Regions from separate parts of the Kocuria turfanensis genome, predicted to be linked through region 2. Evidence: predicted binding sites of a transcription regulator. Region 2 holds the regulator's gene; the other holds the start of a gene.
The links. The regulator LexA, encoded in region 2, represses DNA repair genes until DNA is damaged. The targets are predictions, from matches to a motif close to TCGAACANNTGTTCGA.
Positions count from the first base shown of each region.

Region 1: AYX06_RS03010 (DUF6504 family protein) is a predicted target of LexA. The motif match lies at 7,676-7,691, and genes of this name have one in related genera.

Region 1 covers NZ_CP014480.1:655,776-666,046, forward strand. Annotated here, with positions in the region: gene thrS (threonine--tRNA ligase) at 1-411, opposite strand, end outside; gene AYX06_RS02990 (DUF2382 domain-containing protein) at 697-1,644, opposite strand; gene AYX06_RS02995 (DNA polymerase III subunit alpha) at 1,850-5,230, opposite strand; gene AYX06_RS03000 (TIGR03885 family FMN-dependent LLM class oxidoreductase) at 5,294-6,262, opposite strand; gene AYX06_RS03005 (fumarylacetoacetate hydrolase family protein) at 6,341-7,180, opposite strand; gene AYX06_RS03010 (DUF6504 family protein) at 7,290-7,613, opposite strand; gene AYX06_RS03015 (GNAT family N-acetyltransferase) at 7,941-8,456, shown strand; gene AYX06_RS03020 (pyridoxamine 5'-phosphate oxidase family protein) at 8,475-8,894, opposite strand; gene AYX06_RS03025 (SOS response-associated peptidase) at 8,891-9,727, opposite strand; gene AYX06_RS03030 (lipoate--protein ligase family protein) at 9,766-10,271, opposite strand, start outside.
Region 2 covers NZ_CP014480.1:3,695,882-3,706,152, forward strand. Annotated here, with positions in the region: gene AYX06_RS16835 (TMEM175 family protein) at 1-216, opposite strand, end outside; gene AYX06_RS16840 (LssY C-terminal domain-containing protein) at 206-1,108, opposite strand; gene dapF (diaminopimelate epimerase) at 1,235-2,200, shown strand; gene AYX06_RS16850 (class I SAM-dependent methyltransferase) at 2,241-2,903, opposite strand; gene hflX (GTPase HflX) at 3,024-4,670, shown strand; gene AYX06_RS16860 (ATP-dependent DNA helicase) at 4,675-6,756, shown strand; gene lexA (transcriptional repressor LexA) at 6,817-7,509, opposite strand; gene AYX06_RS16870 (LysM peptidoglycan-binding domain-containing protein) at 7,934-8,353, shown strand; gene AYX06_RS16875 (DMT family transporter) at 8,486-8,869, shown strand; gene AYX06_RS16880 (DMT family transporter) at 8,869-9,189, shown strand; gene AYX06_RS16885 (histidinol-phosphate transaminase) at 9,260-10,271, shown strand, end outside.

The DNA.
Region 1 (10,271 bases), 700 kb from region 2:
GGTGGAGTTGACGATCCGCTGCATCCGCTTCTCGATCGCCTTGAGGTCCTCGGGGGTGAACGCCTGCTCGACGTCGAAGTCGAAGTAGAAGCCGTCGGTGATGTACGGGCCGATGCCGAGCTTCGCGTCCTCGTGCAGCTGCTGCACGGCCTGGGCCATCACGTGGGCCGTGGAGTGGCGCAGCACCTCGAGCCCCTCCGGCTCCGAGATCAGCACCCGCTCCACGGCGTCGCCGTCGGCGAGCTCGGTGGCGAGGTCCCGCAGCACACCGTTGACGCGGGCGACCACCACGGAGCGCTCCTCGCGGTACAGCTCCGCGGCGGAGGTGCCGGCCCCCACCGTGCGCTGCTCGCCGTCGACGGTGATCGTGAGGGGTGCGGACTCGGGCTGGTGCTCCGGCGCGGTGGTCATGGGGAGGGGTCTCCTTCGGTCGGCAACGGCACGCACCCGTACGGGGGGCACGAGGCAGCGGCACCGGCGGGCGGCGCGCACTGCATCGATGGTACCCGTCCGGTGCGGTGCTGACCGGTGGGGCGGTGAGGCCGGGCCGGCCCGCGGGGCGGCCGCGTCCGGCGCCCTCGGCCCGGCGGGACCCCGCCCGAGCCGGGCCCGGTACGGGCGGTGTTCCGACGGGCCCGGCACGACGACGGGCCCCCGTCACCTCGCGGTGACGGGGGCCCGGAACGATCGGTGCGATCAGATGCGGTCGCGGCGATCGCGGTCGGTGAGGCCGGTGCCGCGCTCGGCGTCGGTCTCGACCTCGACCTGCTCCTTGCGGACGTCGGCGTCGACGCGCTCGGTGTCGCGGACGGTCTCCTTCTCGATCCCGACCTTCTCGACACCCACGGTCTCCTTGGCGACGACGGGGCGCTCCTCGTGGAGGGTCACCTCGACGTCCTCCTCGCCGATGGTGCCGGTGGTGGCCTCGGTGCCGCTGAGCGGGGTGCGCTCGACCCGGACCTCCTCGCGCTCGACGGGGACGTCGACGGTCTCGCGCTCGGTCACCACGTACTTGCGCAGGCGGGCGCGGCCGGTCTCCTGCTGCTCCTTGCCGACGTGCAGCCGCTCCTCGTGGCGGACCACGCCGTTGTCGGCGCGGTCGGTGAGGTCCCGGTCGCGGTCGGTGAGGTCGCGGTCGGTGACGTCGCGGTCGGCGGTGCCGCGGTCGACCTCGGCGTAGCCGGCGGTGCCCGCGCCGGGCACGGCGTTGCGGTCGGTGCCGAGCGTGTCGCCGGCGTCACGGCCGGTGGTGCCGGTGCCGGTGTAGTCGGTCGTGGCGTAGTCCGTCCGGCCGTCGCGGTCGCGGTCGGTGTCACGGTCGCCGCCGGTGCCGGAGTAGTTCATCTTGTAGTAGCGGTAGATCTCCTCCTCCTCGGCCGGGGAGAGGTGCTGGTCCGCGTCCACGTTCGGGGCGTCCTTGACGACACCCTTGGCGTAGGGGAGCACCAGGCGGTCGCCGTCCTGCCGGGCGCCCTCGACCGGGACGAAGCTCTCCTTGGTGCCGAACAGACCGGTGTTGACGGTCACGAACGTGACATCCTCGGTGTTGTCGTCCAGGAAGACCTGCTCGACCTTGCCGATCTTGTCGCCGTCCGAGTCGTAGGCGGTGGCCGAGAGCAGTGCGTTGACGTCGTACGTAGCCATGAGAACTCCTTCTCTTGATCTGCTGGAGAACGGGCACCCGGGAGGGGCCCGCCGCGGACGAATCCCGCCGGGGGGCGGGCTGCAACTCGTTCGCTGTTATTAGTAACCATACTGGCTATCAGCCCGCTGGCCAATGGATTCTCCCAGAGTGAAACTGCTGGATCCGCGGCGGTCCCCCGCGCATGATGCCCCGACCCCGGTCCGCTCACCGGGCCGGTGAGCGGACCGCTGAGCGTGCCGCTGAGCGGGCCGAGGAGCGGACGGCCGCCGGGGTCGCCGGGTCGGCGAGGTCCCAGGCCTGCTCCGCGCTGAGACTGATCCCGCGGGGGCCCGTGCGCCGGGTGCGCCCGCGCACCAGCAGCAGCCGCGTGCCGAACAGGTGCTGCCCCGAGCGCTCCTGGGCGTCGGGGAAGAAGGCGCAGTCCACCGCGCCCGTGCCGTCGTCGAGACTGACGAAGACCACCCGCCGGCCGCTGCGCAGGGGCGGGGTCATGGTCGAGACCCGCACGCCCGCCACGAGCACCTCGGACCGGTTGCGCAGCTCCAGCAGCCGCTCGGCGGGCACGGCCCCCAGCTCCCGCAGCAGGGGGGCCCAGCTGTCCAGGAGGTGCGCGGAGACGTCGACCGCGAGCAGGTCCAGCTCGGTGCGCACCTTCTCCTCGACGGTGGGCTCGGGCCGTTCCGCGGGCAGGCCCCGCAGCTCCAGGTCCCCCAGGTCCAGGGCCAGCTGCCCCTGGACCTCCCGGCTCCCGGGGTCCCGGGGCGGACGGGCGCTGTCCGCCCGGGTGCGCAGGGCGTGCACCAGGTCGGCGCGGGAGGCGGTTCCCCCGGAGCGGCGCAGCAGGCCGTCGAAGGCGCCGACGGCGGCGAGGCGCTCGAGGGTGCGCCGGGCGGGGCGGGCCCGCTGCCGCAGGTCCGCGAGCGAGGCATAGGGCTGCCCGGCCACGATCCGGCGCACCTCGGCCTGCGAGACCCCGTGGATGCCCGTCAGGGCCAGGCGCACGCCCAGGCGCCCGGGGTCCTCCGCCAGCCGCTCCACCCGGTAGTGCTCGTCGGAGCGGTTGACGTCCACCGGCAGGACGGGGATGCCCATCCGCCGTGCCTCCCCCACGAGCAGGCGCTTGGGGTACATCCCGGGGTCGTGCTCCCAGAGCCCGGCCAGGAACGCCTCCGGGTGGTGGGCCTTCAGCCACGCGGACTGGTAGGTGGGCACCGCGAAGGCCGCGCCGTGGGCCTTGCAGAAGCCGAACGAGCCGAAGGCCGCCAGGATCCCCCACACCCGGTCCACGACGTCCAGGGGGTACTCCCGCTCCCGGGCCCGCTCGCGGAAGTACGCCTCCACCTCGAGCTGCCGGTCCGAGCCGAGCCGGCGGCGCAGCTCGTCGGCCCGGGCCAGACCGCAGCCGGTGAAGGCGTCGAGGATGCGCAGGACCTGTTCGTGGAAGACGGTCACCCCGTGGGTCTCGGCGAGGATCGGGTCGAGGCGCGGGTGGACGGTGACGGGCCGGGACCAGCCGTGGCGGTGCTCCAGATAGGGCCGGACCATGTCCGAGTGCATGGGGCCGGGGCGGAAGAGGGAGATGTCCACGACGAGGTCGCCGAAGCTCGTCGGCGCCATCTTGCCGATGAGCTCGCGCTGGCCCGGGGACTCGATCTGGAAGCAGCCCAGGGTGTGGGTCGAGCGGATGAGCTCGAACGTGGCCTCGTCGTCGACGGGGACGGACTCCAGGTCCAGGCGGGGCCGTCCGGGATGGATGCGGGCCACCTCCTCGACGGCGTGGGCGAGGGCGGACTGCATCCGCACGCCGAGGACGTCGAGCTTGAGCATGCCCATGGGGTCCATGTCGTGCTTGTCGAACTGGCTCATCGGCATCCCGGCCCCGCCGGCCTGCACCGGGGTGCGGTCCAGGAGGGAGCGGTCCCCCAGGATCACCCCGCACGGGTGCATGGAGATGTGCCGGGGCAGGCGGTCCAGGCGCTCGGTGAGGTCCACGAGCAGGTCCAGCTGCTTCTCCCGGGACACCTGCTCGGCGAACTCCCGCAGCTCCGGCTGGCGGGCGAGGGTCTCGCGCAGGGCCGAGGCCGGCAGGTGCCACAGCTGCTTGGCCACCGTGTCCACGGTCTCGGGGTCCAGTCCGAGCGCCAGCCCCGCGTCCCGGACGGCGCCGCGGGCCCGGTAGGCGTTCTGCATGCTCATGAGGCTCACCCGCTCGGCGCCGAAGCGGTCGAAGATCTCCCGGTAGACGCGGTGGCGCTGGGCGGACTCGACGTCGATGTCGATGTCCGGCAGGGTCGAGCGGTCGGGCGAGAGGAAGCGCTCGAAGAGCAGGTCGTGCTCCAGGGGGTCCACCTGGGAGACGTCGAGCAGGTAGTTGACGAGCGAGGAGACCCCGGAGCCGCGGGCGGCGTGCCGGACGCCCATCGCCCCGATCATCGCGGAGACCTCGGCCACGGTGAGGAAGTAGGAGGCGAAGCCCAGCTCCCCGATCACCCCCAGCTCCCGGTCCAGCCGGGACCGCACCGCCGGGCCCGCCCGGCGGCCCGGGTAGCGCCGCGCCAGGCCGGCCTCGCAGCGGGCCCGCAGCTCCGCGGGCGCCGGGCGCCGCAGGCCCAGCACGGAGGCCTCGGGCACCACCGGGCGCCCCCAGCCGCAGTCGGCCACCGGGTCCAGGCGGCTCCGGTCGGCGATCCGCTGGGTGCCCGCCAGCAGGGCCGTGGCGCCGGCGACCCCGAGGTCGGCGGCCCGGGCGACCTCCGCGGCCAGCGAGCGCATCTGCCGGGTGGACTTGAGCCAGCCCTGGCCGTTGGGCTGCAGCGGCTCCGTCGGGGGCGCCCGACGGTCGGCGGCGCCCCCGCCGCCGGACGGACCGGCCCGGCCGAGGGCCTCGAGCGGGGTGAGGGCGCGGGCGGCGTCGAGGACGTCGGCGGTCGCCGCCTCGGCGGGGGTGGCGTAGCGCACCGCGTTGGTCAGCACGGGGGTCAGCCCCGCCTCGACGGCGGCGCGCAGCAGCCGGGCCGCGTGGGAGGTGCTGCACGCGGTGCCGGGGGCGGCCAGGTGGGTGACCACCTCCACGGCGAGCGCCTCCGCCGGCAGCCGGGCCCGCCAGCGGGCCAGGGCGGCGCGGCCGGCGCGGTAGCGGCGGGCGGCAAGCTCCTGCCCGACGTCGGAGGCCGGCCCGAGCAGCACGCTCAGCAGGGGGCCCGTGCACCCGGGGCGGACGGCGTGGGCGGCGATCTGGTCCGGGTCCACCCCGGGCGGGCCGCCGCCGGCGTGGGCGGCGGAGACGAGCCGGCACAGGGCGGCGTAGCCGGCACCGGCGGTCCCGCCGGCGGCGAGGACCAGCACGCGGCCGAGGACGCGCTCGCGCCCGGGACCGTACAGGGCGAGGTCGACGCCCAGGACGGGGTCGATGCCGTGCTCCCGGCACGCGCCCAGGTGCTTGACCGCGCCGTAGAGCCCGTCCCGGTCGGTGCAGGCGAGCACCTCCGCGCCGTCCGCGGCCGCCGCGGCGACGAGGACGGAGGGCCGGCTCACCCCGTAGTGGGCGCTGAAGGCGGTGGCGACGTGCAGGTGCGGAAAGCTCACACCGGTATTCGAATATGTGTTCGAACTTAAGTCAATTGCAAACGCCGGTGCGGGGCGGGCGGATCACGCCCCGGCGAACTGGGGCAGCACGGCGTCCCCGAAGGCGTCGAGGAAGGACGCCTGCTCCTGTCCCACGTGGTGCAGGTGGATCTCGTCGAAGCCGAGCTCGGCGTACTCGTGCAGCCACTGCGCGTGCCGGCCGAGGTCGGCGGAGACGTTGACCGCCCCGGCGATCTGCTCGTCCCCGACGTCCTGCTGGACCGCCTTGCGCTGGTAGTCCTGCGGGGAGGCGAGCTCGGCCATGGTGACGGGGTCGAAGACGTTGGTGCGCCACTGGTCGAAGGCGATCGCCCGGGCCTGCTCCAGGGAGGGCGCCCAGCTCAGGTGCACCTGCAGGGCGGTCCGCCCGGTGCCGCCGGCCTCGCGCCAGGTCCCGAGCATCCGGCGCAGGTCCTCGAGGGGCTGGTTGACGGTGATGAACCCGTCGGCCACGGGGGCGAAGCGGCGGACGGTGGCCGGGGTGAGGGCGGCCACCAGCAGGGGCGGGGCGACCTCCGGGGGGTCCCAGACCCGGGCGCGGTCGGCGTGCAGCGGTGCGCGGTGGCTGACCTCCTCCCCCGCGTGCAGGCGGCGGACGACGTCGAAGCTCGCCTCGAGGAACTGCTGGCGCTGCTCCTTCTCCGGCCACTCCGGGCTGACCGGGCGCTCGTTGAGCCGCTGCCCGCTGCCCAGGGCGGCCCAGAGCCGGCCGGGGAACATGCGGGCGAGGGTGGCAGTGGCCTGGGCGGTGACCACGGGGTGGTAGCGCCGGCCCGGGGCGTGCACGAACCCGAACGGCAGCGCCGTGGTGGCCAGCGCCGCGCCCAGCCAGGACAGGGCGAAGCCGGAGTGGCCCTGGCGCGGGGACCACGGCTCCAGGTGGTCGGAGCACATGGCGGCGCCGAAGCCGGCCTGCTCGGCGTGCCGGACGTCGCGCAGCAGCTGCTCGGGCGGGATCTGCTCGTGGGAGGCGTGGAAGCCGATGGTCGCCATGGGGCCCTCCGGTCGGGGTCGGGGTCGGGGTCGGGGTCGGGATGGGTGCCGTCGGCCGGCCCGGACGGCCAGCCCGGGTCAGGAGCTCCGGGTCAGGAGCTCCTCGGCGGGGGTGCAGACGTTGCGCAGCTGCCCGATGCCCTCGATCTCGGTGACGACCTCCTGGCCGTCGCGCAACCAGATCCGGCGGGGCTTCTTGGCCAGGCCCACCCCGGCGGGGGTGCCGCAGGCCACGAGGTCCCCGGGCTCGAGGGTCAGGAACCGGCTGAGGTACTCGACCAGCGCCACGGCGGAGAAGATCATCCGGTCGGTGCCCGAGTCCTGGTGGAGCACGCCGTCGACGCTGCAGCGGATGGCCAGCCCCGCCTCGGGGTCGACCTCGTCCGGGGTCACGACCACGGGCCCCACCGGGGTGGTGCGGTCGAAGTTCTTGCCCTGGAACCACTCGGAGGTCCGGCCCTGCCAGTCCCGCACCGAGATGTCGTTCATGATCGTGTACCCGGCGATGGCGGCGCGGGCCTGCTCCGGCGTGGCGTGGCGCAGGGGCGAGCCGATCACCGCGGTCAGCTCGGCCTCCCAGTCGATCTTCTCGGACTCCTCCGGCATGGCGATGGGGTCGGTGGGGCCGATCAGCGCGGTGGCGTACTTCGCGAAGATCGTGGGGTGCTCCGGGATCTCCTGGCCGACCTCCTCCGCGTGGTCGTAGTAGTTGAGCCCCGCGCACAGGATCTTGCCGGGGCGCAGCACGGGCGCCGCCAGCTCCTCCGGGGCGGGCGCGGGACCCGGCTCCCCGGCCAGCCGCAGGTCGCCCCCGGCGAGGAGGGCCCCGACGTCGGGGACGGGCAGGTAGACGGTCTCCCCCGCCTCCTGGCGGAAGGCCTGGGTGGTGCCGTTGCGTCGCACGGTGCCGAGTCTCACGGGTGCCGCCTTTCTGTGCCGCGGGTGCTGCGCCTCCGGGCTCCCCCGCGCGCGGCGGGCGGGCCCTGCACTCCGATCCTATGCGCCCGGGGCGCGGTGGCCGGCGCCCCTAGGCGCAGCGCACCACCTGGGTCCCCGAGGCGCTGGTGGCCGCCAGCAGCCGCCAGCGACCGGTGTCGAGGGTGTGGACGAGCTCGAGGGTCAGCAGCTCCGAGCGGACGGTGAGCTGGACCTGGACCCGCCACATCTGCTGGTCCACCGCCCCGATCCCGCGGTCCTTGGGCAGCCGGGCGTCCTCGGCCCACCACGCCCGGCGCTCGTACCAGCGCACGGGGTCCTGCGCCACCCGGTAGCCCCGTCCGCGCCAGCGCACGGTCACCGGCACGCCGCCGGCGTCGCAGTCCACCTCGACGCCCTCCGTCAGAAAGCCCACGACGGCCCCTCCCTTCCTCGGTCCCGGCGCCCGCCGTGCGGCGCGCCCTGTCCTCTGGAAGCTAGAACACCTGTACGACAGGCTAACCCTCCGGACAGCTTCGACGGAACACCTGTTCCCCGGCGGTGGCCGCTTCCGCGCGGGCCGGTCACCGCCCTGCCCCGCGCTCCGGGTGCGCCGGGGAGCGGCGGGGAAGCATGGACAAGACCGGCGAAATGGATACGCTGAAAGCACGGAGGGCTTGCCCCGCGAGACCCCCCGGGTCGTCCCCTGTCCCCTCGCCCGACCCACGCCGGAGCACCCGGCGCCGACATCACGGAGGCCTCCATGACCGGAACCATCACGCTGATCGCCCACACGACGGAGAACACCAGGACTCCTGCCGTGTCCCTGCGACCGGCCACCCCGGAGGACGCCGAGAGTCTCGCCCAGCTCTACTACTCCTCCTACGAGCAGGGCGGGGTCTCCAGCCTCGAGGAGGCGCGCACGGTGATCCGGGGCGTCTTCGACGGCGAGTACGGGCCCTTCCTGCCCGAGGCCTCGCCGGTGGTGGTGGACGACGACGGGACCATCGTGGCCGCGGCCCTGGTCCTGGCCCGGCGCGTCGGCGAGGACCTGCCCGACGCCCCCTACATCTTCGAGCTGTTCACCGCGGCCTCCCGCCGCCGGCAGGGCCTGGCCGAGCAGCTGGTGCGCTGCGCCATGAGCACCCTCTACGACCACGGCTACGACCAGGTGAGCCTGCGCATCGCGGAGGACAACGCGGCGGCGCTCGCGCTGTACCTGACGCTCGACTTCAACCGCTGGGTCCCCGAGACGGACTACGAGACGGACTACGTCTGAGCCCCGGCGGGGCCGGGCTCACAGCGTGAGGTCCTCCCGGACCGGGGGGTCGGCCGCGACGTCCACGAACCGGGCCCAGTGCAGGCGCACGGCCACGAGCCGGGTGCTGTCCTTGCCCGTGGCGCCCGGGTGACGGGACTCCAGCAGCTCGCCGGCGTCCTGCGCCGCAGGGCCCTCGAGCACCGCGGCGCGCCCCTCGAGCTGGAACTCCTGGCCGTCCCCCGAGACCACCACCAGGGAGACCCGGGGGTCGGCCCGCAGGTTCGCGTACTTGCGGCTGCGCTCGTTCGTGCCGAAGACCAGCCGCCCGTCCTCGTGGGCCGCGAGGTTGATCCACGCGGACTCGGGGCAGCCGGTGCCGCTGTTGGTCGCCACGACCCCGCCGCCGTGGGCCCGCACGAAGTCGCGGACCCGGCGGAGGGCCTCCCCGGCGCTCAGAACAGGCTCCGCTGCGGGAGGACGAGCTCCGGGGAGTTGTTGCGCACGTTGCCGACGGCCGGGTCCACCGGGTCGAGCACCCACCGGGCGGCCGTCCGGTGCGCCTCGGCCCGCACCAGGTCCACCAGCTGCGGGGCGTCGTCCTCCCCCGGGCGCAGCCAGTCGTCGACGTGCTCGGGGGCCAGCGGGATCGGCATCCGGTCGTGCAGCCCGTGCAGCTCCGTGAGCACGGGGTGCTCGGCGGAGGGCTCCGGGGAGTCGGTGGTGAGGATCGAGCAGGACAGCAGCCACGTGCTGTCCCCGCCGTCCCGGCCGGGCTGCAGGGCCGCCGAGTGCAGCTCCGCGCCCTCGGGCACCCGCCACCACTCGTAGATCCCGGCGAACCAGATGGTCTCGTCCGGGTCGGCCGGGTGGACGTAGTAGGGCTGCTTGCGCCCGCCCTTGCCGGGGCCCGGCTCGCGCTTCCACTCGTAGTAGCCGTTGGCGGGGACCGCGCAGCGGCGGGCGCGGACCGCCTTGCGGAAGGACGGCTTCTCCAGGACGGTCTCCGACCGGGCGTTGAACATCTTCGACCCGACCGCGGGGTCCTTGGCCCAGCCCGGGACCAGTCCCCAGCGGGCCACGTGCAGCTCGCGGACCAGCTCCCCGCCGTCGTCCCGGCCGTCCCCGCCCGCCAGGCGCTCCAGGACGATGGGCACGTCGGTGGTGGGCGCGGTGTTCCAGTTGGCCCGCAGCCGCTCGGAGTCGGCCTCGCCGAGGCTCTCGTCCGGGACGGCCCCGGTCTCGGCCACGAGGTCGCCCACGGCCCGGGCGATGACGTAGCGTCCGCACATCTGCTGCCTCCTCGGTCTGCCCGGCGCGCGGCCGGGACTCAGTCGGTGAGCGGCCCGTATCCCAGGTACTCGGAGTACATGCCGTACACCTTGCGGATCCCGCGCTCGACGTCGGCCACGGTGGTGCCCGGGCGCAGGTCGTCCACGGCCCCGGCGGTCGCGGGGTCCCACTCCAGGTCCAGGGCGGCGTAGACGTCGGTGAGCACCGAGCGGATGGGCTCGGACTGCTCGATCACCAGCACGGTGCTGAAGTACCAGGCGCCCGCGACCACCCGCTGGGCGGTGCCGGCCAGCTTCACCTTCCGGCCCGGGGTCGACGACGACGCCGGGTGCGTCCCGTGCACGCTGTGCTCCCCGGCGCAGTACTCGCCGGGGATCTCCCCGACGTCGGCCTCGACCTCGAGCTCCTCCAGGGCCGCCACGAGCATGTCCCCGAACAGGCGGTAGCGGTCCTGGATGCCCGTGGTCGGGTCCTCGGCCGCCTCGAGGTGGTCCACGATCAGGCACCCGCCGTGGTAGGCCGCCGCGCGCCCGCCCACCCGCC
Region 2 (10,271 bases):
CTGCGGCAGATGAGCCCGCAGCGCCGGCTCCAGCTGCTCCGGCGGGAGGTCCCCGGGGAGGATGAGCTCCAGGACCAGCAGCGTCATGGCGATGGCGAACACGGCGTCGCTGAAGAACACGGTCCGCTCGGTGGACTCACCGGTGCCGACCAGCCGGCGGTACGTCCGGGCGGGCCCGGCGCGGCGTGCCGGGCGGGCCCGCGGCTCATCGGCCACCGGGCCCACCCCCCGTGCGCTCCGCCGGCTGGGCCGCCCGGGGGGCCGCCCGCACGTCGAGGACGGGCAGGTGCCCGTCGGTCTCGATCGCGTCCCCGCCCCCGTTGCGGGCGTGGTAGCCGGAGGAGAAGTTGCGCAGCACGTGCACCCGGGCGCCGGCCGAGCGCAGCGCGGTGACGACCAGGTCCCGCTCGGCGTCGGTGCGCTCGGCGACCTTGTGGGTCACCTGCAGCGTGAAGAGGGACAGCCCGACCCGGCGGTCGAAGGTCGCCGCGCCCACCAGGTCCACGAGGGCGCCGCCCGGCAGCCGCCAGCCCGGCGGGCAGACCCAGAAGCGCACGTGGTGCCGCTGGGCGGGACTGTCCGCGACCTCGCGCTCGAAGGCCAGCGCCTGGCGGCGGCCGAAGACGTAGAGCGGGCTGACCGGGGCGGCCGGGTAGCTGCGGTGCAGCACCGCGGCGCGGGCGATGTGCCAGGCCGTGGCGGGGGTCAGGGGATCGGCGGGGGTCCAGCCCGCCGCGCGCATGGCCGCGGCCAGCCGCTCCGGGCTGCCCGTGACCGCCAGGTTGACCGGGTCGCCCAGCAGCCCGTCGGCGGTGCGGGCGCGCCCGATGAAGTAGTGGGGCACGTAGAGGCCGGTGAGCACCCGGTTCAGGAACGGGAGCAGCACGTACGCCGACAGCGCCCAGACGGGCACGAACGCCCACACCAGCCGTCCCTCGTCGTCGACGTCCTCGAGCACGAGGTGGTACACCCCCCAGCCCGCCAGCAGCGCGGTCGCCAGCCGCCCCGAGCGGTGCAGCCACAGGACCGCGGTCGGCCCGGGCCCCCGGCGGGCACCCGGGCCCGTGCTCCGCGCGTCCGGTGCCCGGTCGCTGCCTCGTGCGTCCACCTGGCCGTCCTCGCCCCCCGTGCTGCACCGGACCCCCGGGCCGGTGTGCCCCCAGGCTAGCCACGGCGGCGGCACCGGGGAAGGCCATGACCCCGGCCCGCCCACGGGGCCGCGTATCATGTCCGGGTGACCTCAGCGCAGCCCGAGACCCTCCCGACCGCCCCGTCCCCGGACGCCGCCGTGCCCTGGGGGGAGCTGCGCGGGCGCGGCTTCGCGAAGGGCCACGGCACGGGCAACGACTTCGTCCTGCTGACCGACCCGGACGCGCAGCTCGCGCTCGACGCCCACCTCGTGTCCCTGGTCTGCGACCGGCACCGCGGCATCGGCGGCGACGGCCTGATCCGGGCCGTGCGCAGCGAGGCCCTGCCCGAGGGCCGGGCCGTGCTGGAGACCGCCCCGGACGCCGAGTGGTTCATGGACTACCGCAACAACGACGGCTCGATCGCCGAGATGTGCGGCAACGGCGTGCGCGTGTTCGTCCACTACCTCGTCCAGCGGGGCCTCGCGGAGGTCCCCGAGGGCGAGGTTCTGCGGATCGGCACCCGCGCCGGGGTGAAGACCGTCGCCCGCACCGACTCCGGCTACGCCGTGGACATGGGCCCCTGGAGCTTCCTGGACGGCGAGACCGCCCGGTCCCGCGGCTCGGACGCCGTCGTGACCGCCCAGGGGCTCAAGGTGCCCCGCCCGGCGCTGTCCATCGGGATGGGCAACCCGCACACGGTCGTGGCGCTCGCGGAGGGCGAGAAGCTCGACCAGCTCGAGCTGTTCACCGCCCCGGTCGTGCGCCCGGAGCCCGAGGACGGCACGAACGTCGAGTTCGTCGTCCCCGCCGACGGCGACGACGACGGCGTGGGCCGCGTCCGCATGCGGGTGCACGAGCGCGGCGTGGGCGAGACCCAGTCCTGCGGCACCGGCGCGTGCGCGGCCGCGGCGGCGACCCGGTTCTGGGGCGGGCCCACCGCCCCGGACCAGTGGCTCGTGCAGGTGCCCGGCGGGGTCGTCTCCGTGACCTTCGTGCCCGCCCCGGACGGCGCGGAGCACGTGGTCCTCGCCGGTCCCGCCGTGCTCGTGGCCGACGGCACCTTCGTCTGAGCCCCGCGGCCGGCCCCGGCACCGACCGGCTCGGGCCGGCTCAGGCCGGGCGGTCGACCCGCAGCACGCGGAACCCCTTGTCGGTGGCGTGCCGGGAGACCCGGAAGGACCCGCCCAGCTCGGCCGCCAGCCACTTCTGCAACGAGTCGGCCCCGAGGTTCTTCTGCACCACCAGCCAGGCGCTCCCGCCGGGGTTCAGCCGCGGCAGCCAGCGCAGGAGCAGCTCGTGCAGCTGCTGCTTGCCGATCCGGATGGGCGGATTGGACCAGATGGTGTCGAAGCGCCGGTCCGCCGGCACCTGCTCGGGCAGCAGCACCTCGACGTTGCCCAGGCCCAGGGCCGCGGCGTTGTCCCGGGTGAGCCCGAGCGAGCGCTCGTTGACGTCCACCGCCGTGACCCGGGCCCCGGGCGCGGCCTCCGCCAGGCTCAGGGCGATCGGGCCCCATCCGCACCCGACGTCCAGTAGCTCCGGACCGGCCGGATCGGGAACATTTCGGAGCAGCACGGACGTTCCCTTGTCGAGACCTCGCGGACTGAAGACGCCGTTGGAGGTCTGCAGGACGACCTCCCGCCCGCGCAGGGCCACGGTCACCGGGCGGCGCACCTCCGGCACCGAGGGATCCTCCGAGAAGTAGTGCTCGGTCCCCGGGTTCGGGGCCGCCGGGCCGGCGGCGGGATCGGGGGAGTCGGAACGCCGTGTCATAGACGTTCATGCTACCGACCGCGCGGACCCGGCCCGCTCCGCGCAGCCACCCGCCCGCGGCCCCGCTCGTCGGAGACCGCGACTAGAATTCCAACCACCACATCCTTTCCGAAAGGAACCATGACCCAGTCTCACCACACCCCTGCCGACCACAGCACCGCGTCTCCCGCGGTGGAGGCCGACAACGGCCTGAGCCGGCAGGACCTCGAGGACGTCGTCGAGCGCGTCCTCTCCCGGGCCCGGGCCCGGGAGGCCGACGCCGGAGAGCGCGCCGACCGCCGGTCCGAGGACTCCGGGGCCGCCGGGAGCGGCCTCCTGACCGGCCGCGCCCGCGAACTGGCCGACAGCGGCCAGGAGCACTCGCAGCACGACGGCGAGCAGCAGGACCTCGACGAGCGCCGCGCCCTGCGCCGGGTCGGGGGCCTGTCCACCGAGCTCGAGGACGTCACGGAGCTCGAGTACCGCCAGCTGCGCCTCGAGCGCGTGGTCCTGGCCGGGCTCTGGACCGAGGGCACGCTCGAGGAGGCGGAGAACTCCCTGCGGGAGCTCGCCGCGCTCGCCGAGACCGCCGGCTCCGAGGTGCTGGACGGCATCGTCCAGCGCCGGCTCAAGCCCGACCCCGCCACGTTCCTGGGCTCCGGCAAGGCCAAGGAGCTGCGCGACATCGTCGCCGCCACCGGCGCCGACACCGTCATCGTGGACTCCGAGCTGGCCCCGTCCCAGCGGCGCGGGCTGGAGGACGTCGTCAAGGTCAAGGTCATCGACCGCACCGGTCTGATCCTCGACATCTTCGCCCAGCACGCCAAGTCCAAGGAGGGCAAGGCGCAGGTCGAGCTCGCCCAGCTCGAGTACCTGCTCCCGCGCCTGCGCGGCTGGGGCGAGTCCCTGTCCCGCCAGGCCGGTGGCCGTGCGGCCGCCGGTGAGGGCATCGGCTCCCGCGGGCCCGGTGAGACCAAGATCGAGCTGGACCGCCGCCGGATCCGCACGCGGATGGCCAAGCTGCGCCGCGAGATCGCCGCCATGAAGCCGGCCCGGGAGACCAAGCGGCTCAACCGCCGCCGCAACTCGGTGCCCTCCGTGGCGATCGCCGGCTACACCAACGCGGGCAAGTCCTCGCTGCTCAACCGGCTCACGGACGCCGGGGTGCTCGTGGAGAACGCGCTGTTCGCGACCCTGGACCCCACGGTCCGCCGCGCGCAGACCCCGGACGGGATCGGCTACACGCTCTCGGACACGGTCGGCTTCGTGCGGTCCCTGCCGACCCAGCTCGTGGAGGCGTTCCGCTCCACGCTGGAGGAGGTCGCCGACGCCGACCTCATCCTGCACGTGGTGGACGCCTCCCACCCGGACCCCGAGGGCCAGATCCGGGCGGTGCGCCAGGTGTTCACCGACATCGACGCGCAGAACATCCCGGAGATCATCGTGCTCAACAAGGTCGACGCCGCGGACCCCTTCGTGGTCGAGCGGATCCGGCAGCGCGAGCGCAACGTCGTGGTGGTCTCCGCCCGCACCGGGGAGGGCCTCGACGCGCTGCGGGAGCGGATCAGCGAGTCCATCCCGCGCCCGGAGACGGTGCTGGACCTGCTGGTCCCGTACCAGCGCGGCGACGTCGTCAGCCGGCTGCACGACTGGGACGCGGAGATCCTGCGCACCGAGCACCTGCCCGAGGGCACGCACCTGCTGGTGAAGGTCCGCGAGGACCTGGCGGCCGAGCTCGCGGAGTTCGCCCCGGAGCACGCGCCCGGCTTCGGCGCCGAGAGCGCCTGAGCCGGTGCCCGCAGCATTCGTCGACGAGTCCGGGCGGGACGTCTCCGGCACCCGGCCGGAGACCCTGCCCGGGGCCCAGGACGCCCTGGGCCTGCTCGACACCGCCGTCACGGCGATGGGCGGGCAGGTCCGGGACGGGCAGCGGCTGATGACCGCCAAGGTCGCGGAGGCCCTCGACCGCGGCCGGCACCTGCTGGTCCAGGCCGGCACCGGCACCGGCAAGTCCCTCGCCTACCTGGCCCCGCTCGTGGCGCACGCCCAGCACGCGGACAAGCCGGTGGTGGTGGCCACCGCGACCCTCGCCCTGCAGTCGCAGATCGTGGGCCGGGACGTCCCCCGCCTGCTGGCCGCCCTGGAGGGGGAGCTCGAGCGCGAGGTCGACGTCGCCCTGCTCAAGGGCCGCAGCAACTACGCCTGCCTGCACAAGCTCGAGGGCGGCTACCCGTCCGAGGACGACCCCGGCGCGCTCTTCGCCCTGCCCGACGCCGCCCCGCACCCCGGCGCCGCGCAGCCGGAGGCCACCGAGCAGCCCGGCCGGCTGGGCCAGGAGGTCCAGCGCCTGCGGGAGTGGGCGCGCGCCACGGACACCGGTGACCGCGACGAACTGCTCCCGGGCGTGAGCGACAAGGCGTGGCGCCAGGTCTCCGTGACCGCCAAGGAGTGCCTGGGCCGCAGCTGCCCCCTGGTCGAGCAGTGCTTCGCCGAGCTCGCCAAGCAGCGGGCCGGGGAGGCGGACATCGTGATCACCAACCACGCCCTGCTCGCGATCAACGCGTTCGAGGGCATCACGGTCCTGCCCGAGCACGACGTCGTGGTGATCGACGAGGCCCACGAGCTGCAGGACCGGGTCACTGGGGCGGTCACCGGCCAGCTCTCCGCCGCCATGGTGCGCGCGGCGGCCGCCTCCGCGCGCAAGCACACCGCCGCGAACCCCGACTCCCTCACCGCCGGTGCCGCCAACCTGGAGGCCGCGCTGCTGGGCGCGCCCGCCGAGCTGCTGCACCGGGGCCTCGACGACGCCCAGGCGGCGGCCGTGACCCAGATCCGGGACGCCGCCCGCACGGTGATGAGCGAGTCCAAGGGCGGCTCCGGGGGCGAGAAGGACGGGGACGCCGGACGGCAGATGGCCCGCTCGCGCGTCAGCGACGTGCTCGAGCTGGCCGAGCGCATCCTCGCCGCCGCAGACTCCCGCGAGGTGCTGTGGATCTCGCGGCAGGGCGGGTGGGAGCCCGGCCGCGGGTACGTCCCCGCCGAGGACACCGACCCGGCCACCCTGCACGTCGCGCCGCTGTCGGTGGCCGGGACCCTGCGGGAGGGCCTCTTCGACGGCCGCACCGTGGTGCTGACCTCGGCGACACTGTCCGTCGGCTCCTCCTTCGACGCCCCCGCCGGGGCCCTCGGGCTGCGCGGCGAGGGCGCCCCGCGCTGGGAGGGCGTGGACGTGGGCAGCCCCTTCGACTACCCGAAACAGGGGATCCTCTACCTCGCCAAGCACCTGGAGAAGCCGGGCCGGCGCCTGACCGAGGCCCAGCTGGAGGAGATGCTCGCCCTGCTCGAGGCCTCGCGCGGCGGGGCGCTGGGCCTGTTCTCCTCCCGCCGGGCGGCGGAGGAGGCCGCGGAGGCCCTGCGCGGGCGCACCGACCTGCCGATCCTCTGCCAGGGGGAGTCCTCGCTGGCGGGACTCGTCCAGGAGTTCACCGACGACCCCGCCACGAGCCTCTTCGGCACGATGAGCCTGTGGCAGGGCGTCGACGTCCCGGGGGCCTCGTGCCGGCTGGTGATGATCGACCGGATCCCGTTCCCGCGCCCGGACGACCCGCTGTCCACGGCCCGCAGCCGGGCGGCCGAGCGGGCGGGGGGCAACGGCTTCATGTCCGTCTCGGCGACGCACGCGGCCGTGCGGCTGGCCCAGGGGGCCGGCCGGCTCATCCGCGCCGGCGGGGACCGCGGCGTCGTGGCGATCCTGGACTCCCGCATCGCCACGGCCCGCTACGGGGGGTTCCTGCGGGGGTCCCTGCCGCCGCTGTGGACCACCACGGACCGCTCGGTGGTGCTCGGGGCCCTGACGCGCCTGGCGACGGCCTGACCCGGTCAGGACACGGCACGGGGCCCGGCCGATCGGCCGGCGAGTGCCGGACGGCGGGTGTCAGAGGCTGCGCAGCACCGAGACGACCTTGCCCATCACCGTGGCGTGGTCCCCGAGGATGGGCTCGTAGCGCGTGTTCTGCGGGAGCAGCCAGGTGTGCCCGTCGCGCTGGCGGAAGGTCTTCACCGTGGCCTCGTCGTCGAGCAGGGCGGCCACGATGTCCCCGTTGTCGGCCGCGCTCTGCCGGCGGACCACGACCCAGTCGCCGTCGCAGATGGCCGCGTCGATCATCGAGTCGCCCTTGACCCGCAGCATGAACAGCTCGCCGTGGCCGACCAGCTGGCGGGGCAGCGCCAGCACGTCCTCCACGTCCTGCTCGGCGGTGATCGGCCCGCCGGCGGCGATGTGCCCCACCAGGGGCACCATCGTCACGTCCGCGGAGGTGGACAGCTCCGCCACCCCGCCCGGTGCACCGGCGCGCGGGCCGCGGGGCGCGTCCGCCGGCTCGTGCGGGGCCTCCGGGGTCTCCGGGGCGGCCGCGTCGCGCAGCTGCAGGGGCGTGAGCACCTCCATCGCCCGGGGGCGCTTCGGGTCCCGGCGCAGGTAGCCCAGCTTCTCGAGCTGGGAGAGCTGGTGGGTGACGCTGGAGAGCGAGGCCAGGCCCACGAGGTCGCCGATCTCGCGCATCGACGGCGGATATCCGTGCTCGGCGATGGAGCGCTGGATGGCCTCGAGGATGGTGCGCTGGCGCACGCTGAGACCCCGGCCGCGGGGGCGGCCGCCGGACCGCGCGGCCCGGGGGCGGGACTCCTCGGGGGTGGGGGGCTGAGCCATGGGAGCGTCGTCCTTTCGCGTCCGGCTGGTGGTGCCTCCGGTGCGCGCCGGCCCCGTTCCGATGTCGGACCCGGGTGCTTCGATGGGTCCAGCCAGCAGGGAGCCGGGGGAAGTCGGAACGCGTGCCGGCCCGAGGCCCGAACGTGCTCCCAGCCTAGGCGACACGCCGTGTGTCTTCAAACATATGTACGACCCGGTGTCGACAGCCTTCGCAGACGCGTGCTAGACATGGGTCATCGGTATTCGAAAGTATGTTCGATCGCATGCAGGCCCGGACGGGCCGCCGGTCGGACCGGTGTTCGAGATCGCCCGCCCCGTGCGGGAACGTCAAGGAGTTCATGTCATGAGTGCCAGTGCCACCCTCAGCGCCGTCGTCGCGCGCCGCCCCCGATCCCTCGGCGGCCCGGCCCGCGCGGCTCGCCGGGCCCGCCCGTCGGCAGGGACCTCCCGCGCTCCGCTGGTGCTGACCCGGCGGGGCCGCCTGGTCCTGCTGGGCCTGCCCGTCCTGGCCGGCTCCGCGGCCCTGGTGGTGCTGGCCGTGATCTTCCTCGTCCCGTCCACGGCCACGGCCACCAGCGAGCCCGTCGCGGGCGCCGGGACGGAGCAGGCCACGGTGCACCCGGGGCAGAGCCTGTGGGACCTGGCCGTGCTGGCCGACCCGGAGCGCGACCCGCGGGACGTCATGGACGAGATCGTGGAGCTCAACGACCTCGACAGCTCCGTCCTCCAGGCGGGCCAGCTCCTGGAGGTCCCCGCCGCCTGAACGGCGGCCCGTCCCGCCGGGACGGCCCCCGGGCACCCCGTCCCGGCGCCGCGCTCGGCATCGGTAGGGTCGGGGGCATGAGCACCGGAGCCCTCCACCCGCGTCCCGACCGCGGGAACCCGCCGCCCCCCCGTGTCCGCCCGTGAGCCCCGGCGGCCTCCCCGGACCCGGGCGAGCACCGTCTGGCCGCTGCTGGGTGCCGCGATCTGCAGCGAGGTGGCCGCCTCACTGGCCCTGAAGGCGGCCCTGGGGCACCCCGGCTGGTACCTGCTCGTGGTCACCGGATACAGCGCCGCGTTCGTGTTCCTCGCGGCGGTGCTGCGCCGCGGTCTGCCCGTCGGCGTGGCCTACGGCATCTGGGCGGCGACGGGCGTGACGCTCACCGCCCTCCTGGCGGCCCTGGTCTTCGGGGAGGCGCTGACCCTGCTGGTGCTCGCCGGCATCGTCCTGGTCGTCGCCGGGGTGCTGTGCGTGGAGGTCGGCGCCCACCGGGCCGCCCGGGACGGCGGCGCCTGATGGCCTGGCTCTACCTGACCGGGGCGATCCTCACCGAGGTCGCCGCCACCCTGTCCCTGCGGGTCGCCGCGGAGGGCCGCAGACGCTGGTACGCCGCCGTGGTGACCGGCTACCTGCTCGCGTTCACGCTGCTCGCCCTGGCCCTGCGCCACGGGCTGGGGCTGGGCGTGGCCTACGGCATCTGGGCCGCCGCGGGCGTGGCGCTCACCGCGGTCGCGGGCCGCCTGTTCTTCGGTGAGCCCCTGAGCCGGGTCATGGTGCTGGGCATCGCGCTCATCATGGGCGGAGTCCTGCTGATCGAGCTCGGCGCCGCCCACTGACCCACCCACTGACCCGCCCGCCCCGCCCCGGCCCGCGGGCGGGCACCGGGGGCAGGTCTAAACTGTTCGGGTGACGCAGAACCTGGACCGACTCAACGCCCTCCCGCTGCGCGACGACCTGCGCGGCAAGGCCCCCTACGGCGCCCCGCAGCTGGACGTCGCCGTGGCCCTCAACACCAACGAGAACACCCACCCGGTCCCGGCGGACGTGCACACCGCGATCGTGGAGGAGGTCACCGCGGCGGCCTGGACCCTCAACCGGTACCCGGACCGGGAGTTCACGGCCCTGCGGGAGGAGCTCGCCGCGTACCTGGGCCACGGGCTGGGGGCGGAGAACCTCTGGGCGGCCAACGGCTCCAACGAGATCCTGCAGCAGATCCTGCAGGCCTTCGGCGGTCCCGGGCGCTCCCTGCTCACCTTCGTCCCGACCTACTCCATGTACCCGCTGCTGGCCGCGGGCACGCACACCGGTTTCGTGGCGGGGGAGCGGTCCGCGGACTTCGGGCTCACCGCGGAGTCGGCGGCCGAGCAGGTCCGCCGGCACCGCCCCGACGTCGTCTTCCTCTGCTCGCCCAACAACCCGACAGGCACGGCCCTGGACGAGGACGTCGTCACGGCCGTGTACGAGGCCGGTGAGCCCCACCGGGCCGTCGTGGTCGTGGACGAGGCCTACGCGGAGTTCTCCCACGGGGGCACGGGCACCGCGCTGTCCCTGCTGGCGGGCCGGCCCCGCCTGATCGTCAGCCGCACCATGAGCAAGGCCTTCGCGCTCGCCGGCGCCCGGCTGGGCTACTTCGCCGCGGCCCCCGAGGTCGCGGACGCGATCCGCCTCGTGCGCCTGCCCTACCACCTCTCGGCCGTCACCCAGGCGACCGCCCTGGCCGCCCTGCGCCACTCGGAGGCGCTGCTGGCCAATGTCGAGGACATCAAGCGCCAGCGGGACCGCATCGTCGAGGAGCTGCGCCGGCTCGGGCTCGCACCGGCGGCGTCGGACTCCAACTTCGTGTTCTTCGGCGGGATGCCGGACTCGCGGGCCATGTGGCAGGCGCTGCTCGAGGACGGGGTGCTCGTGCGCGACGTCG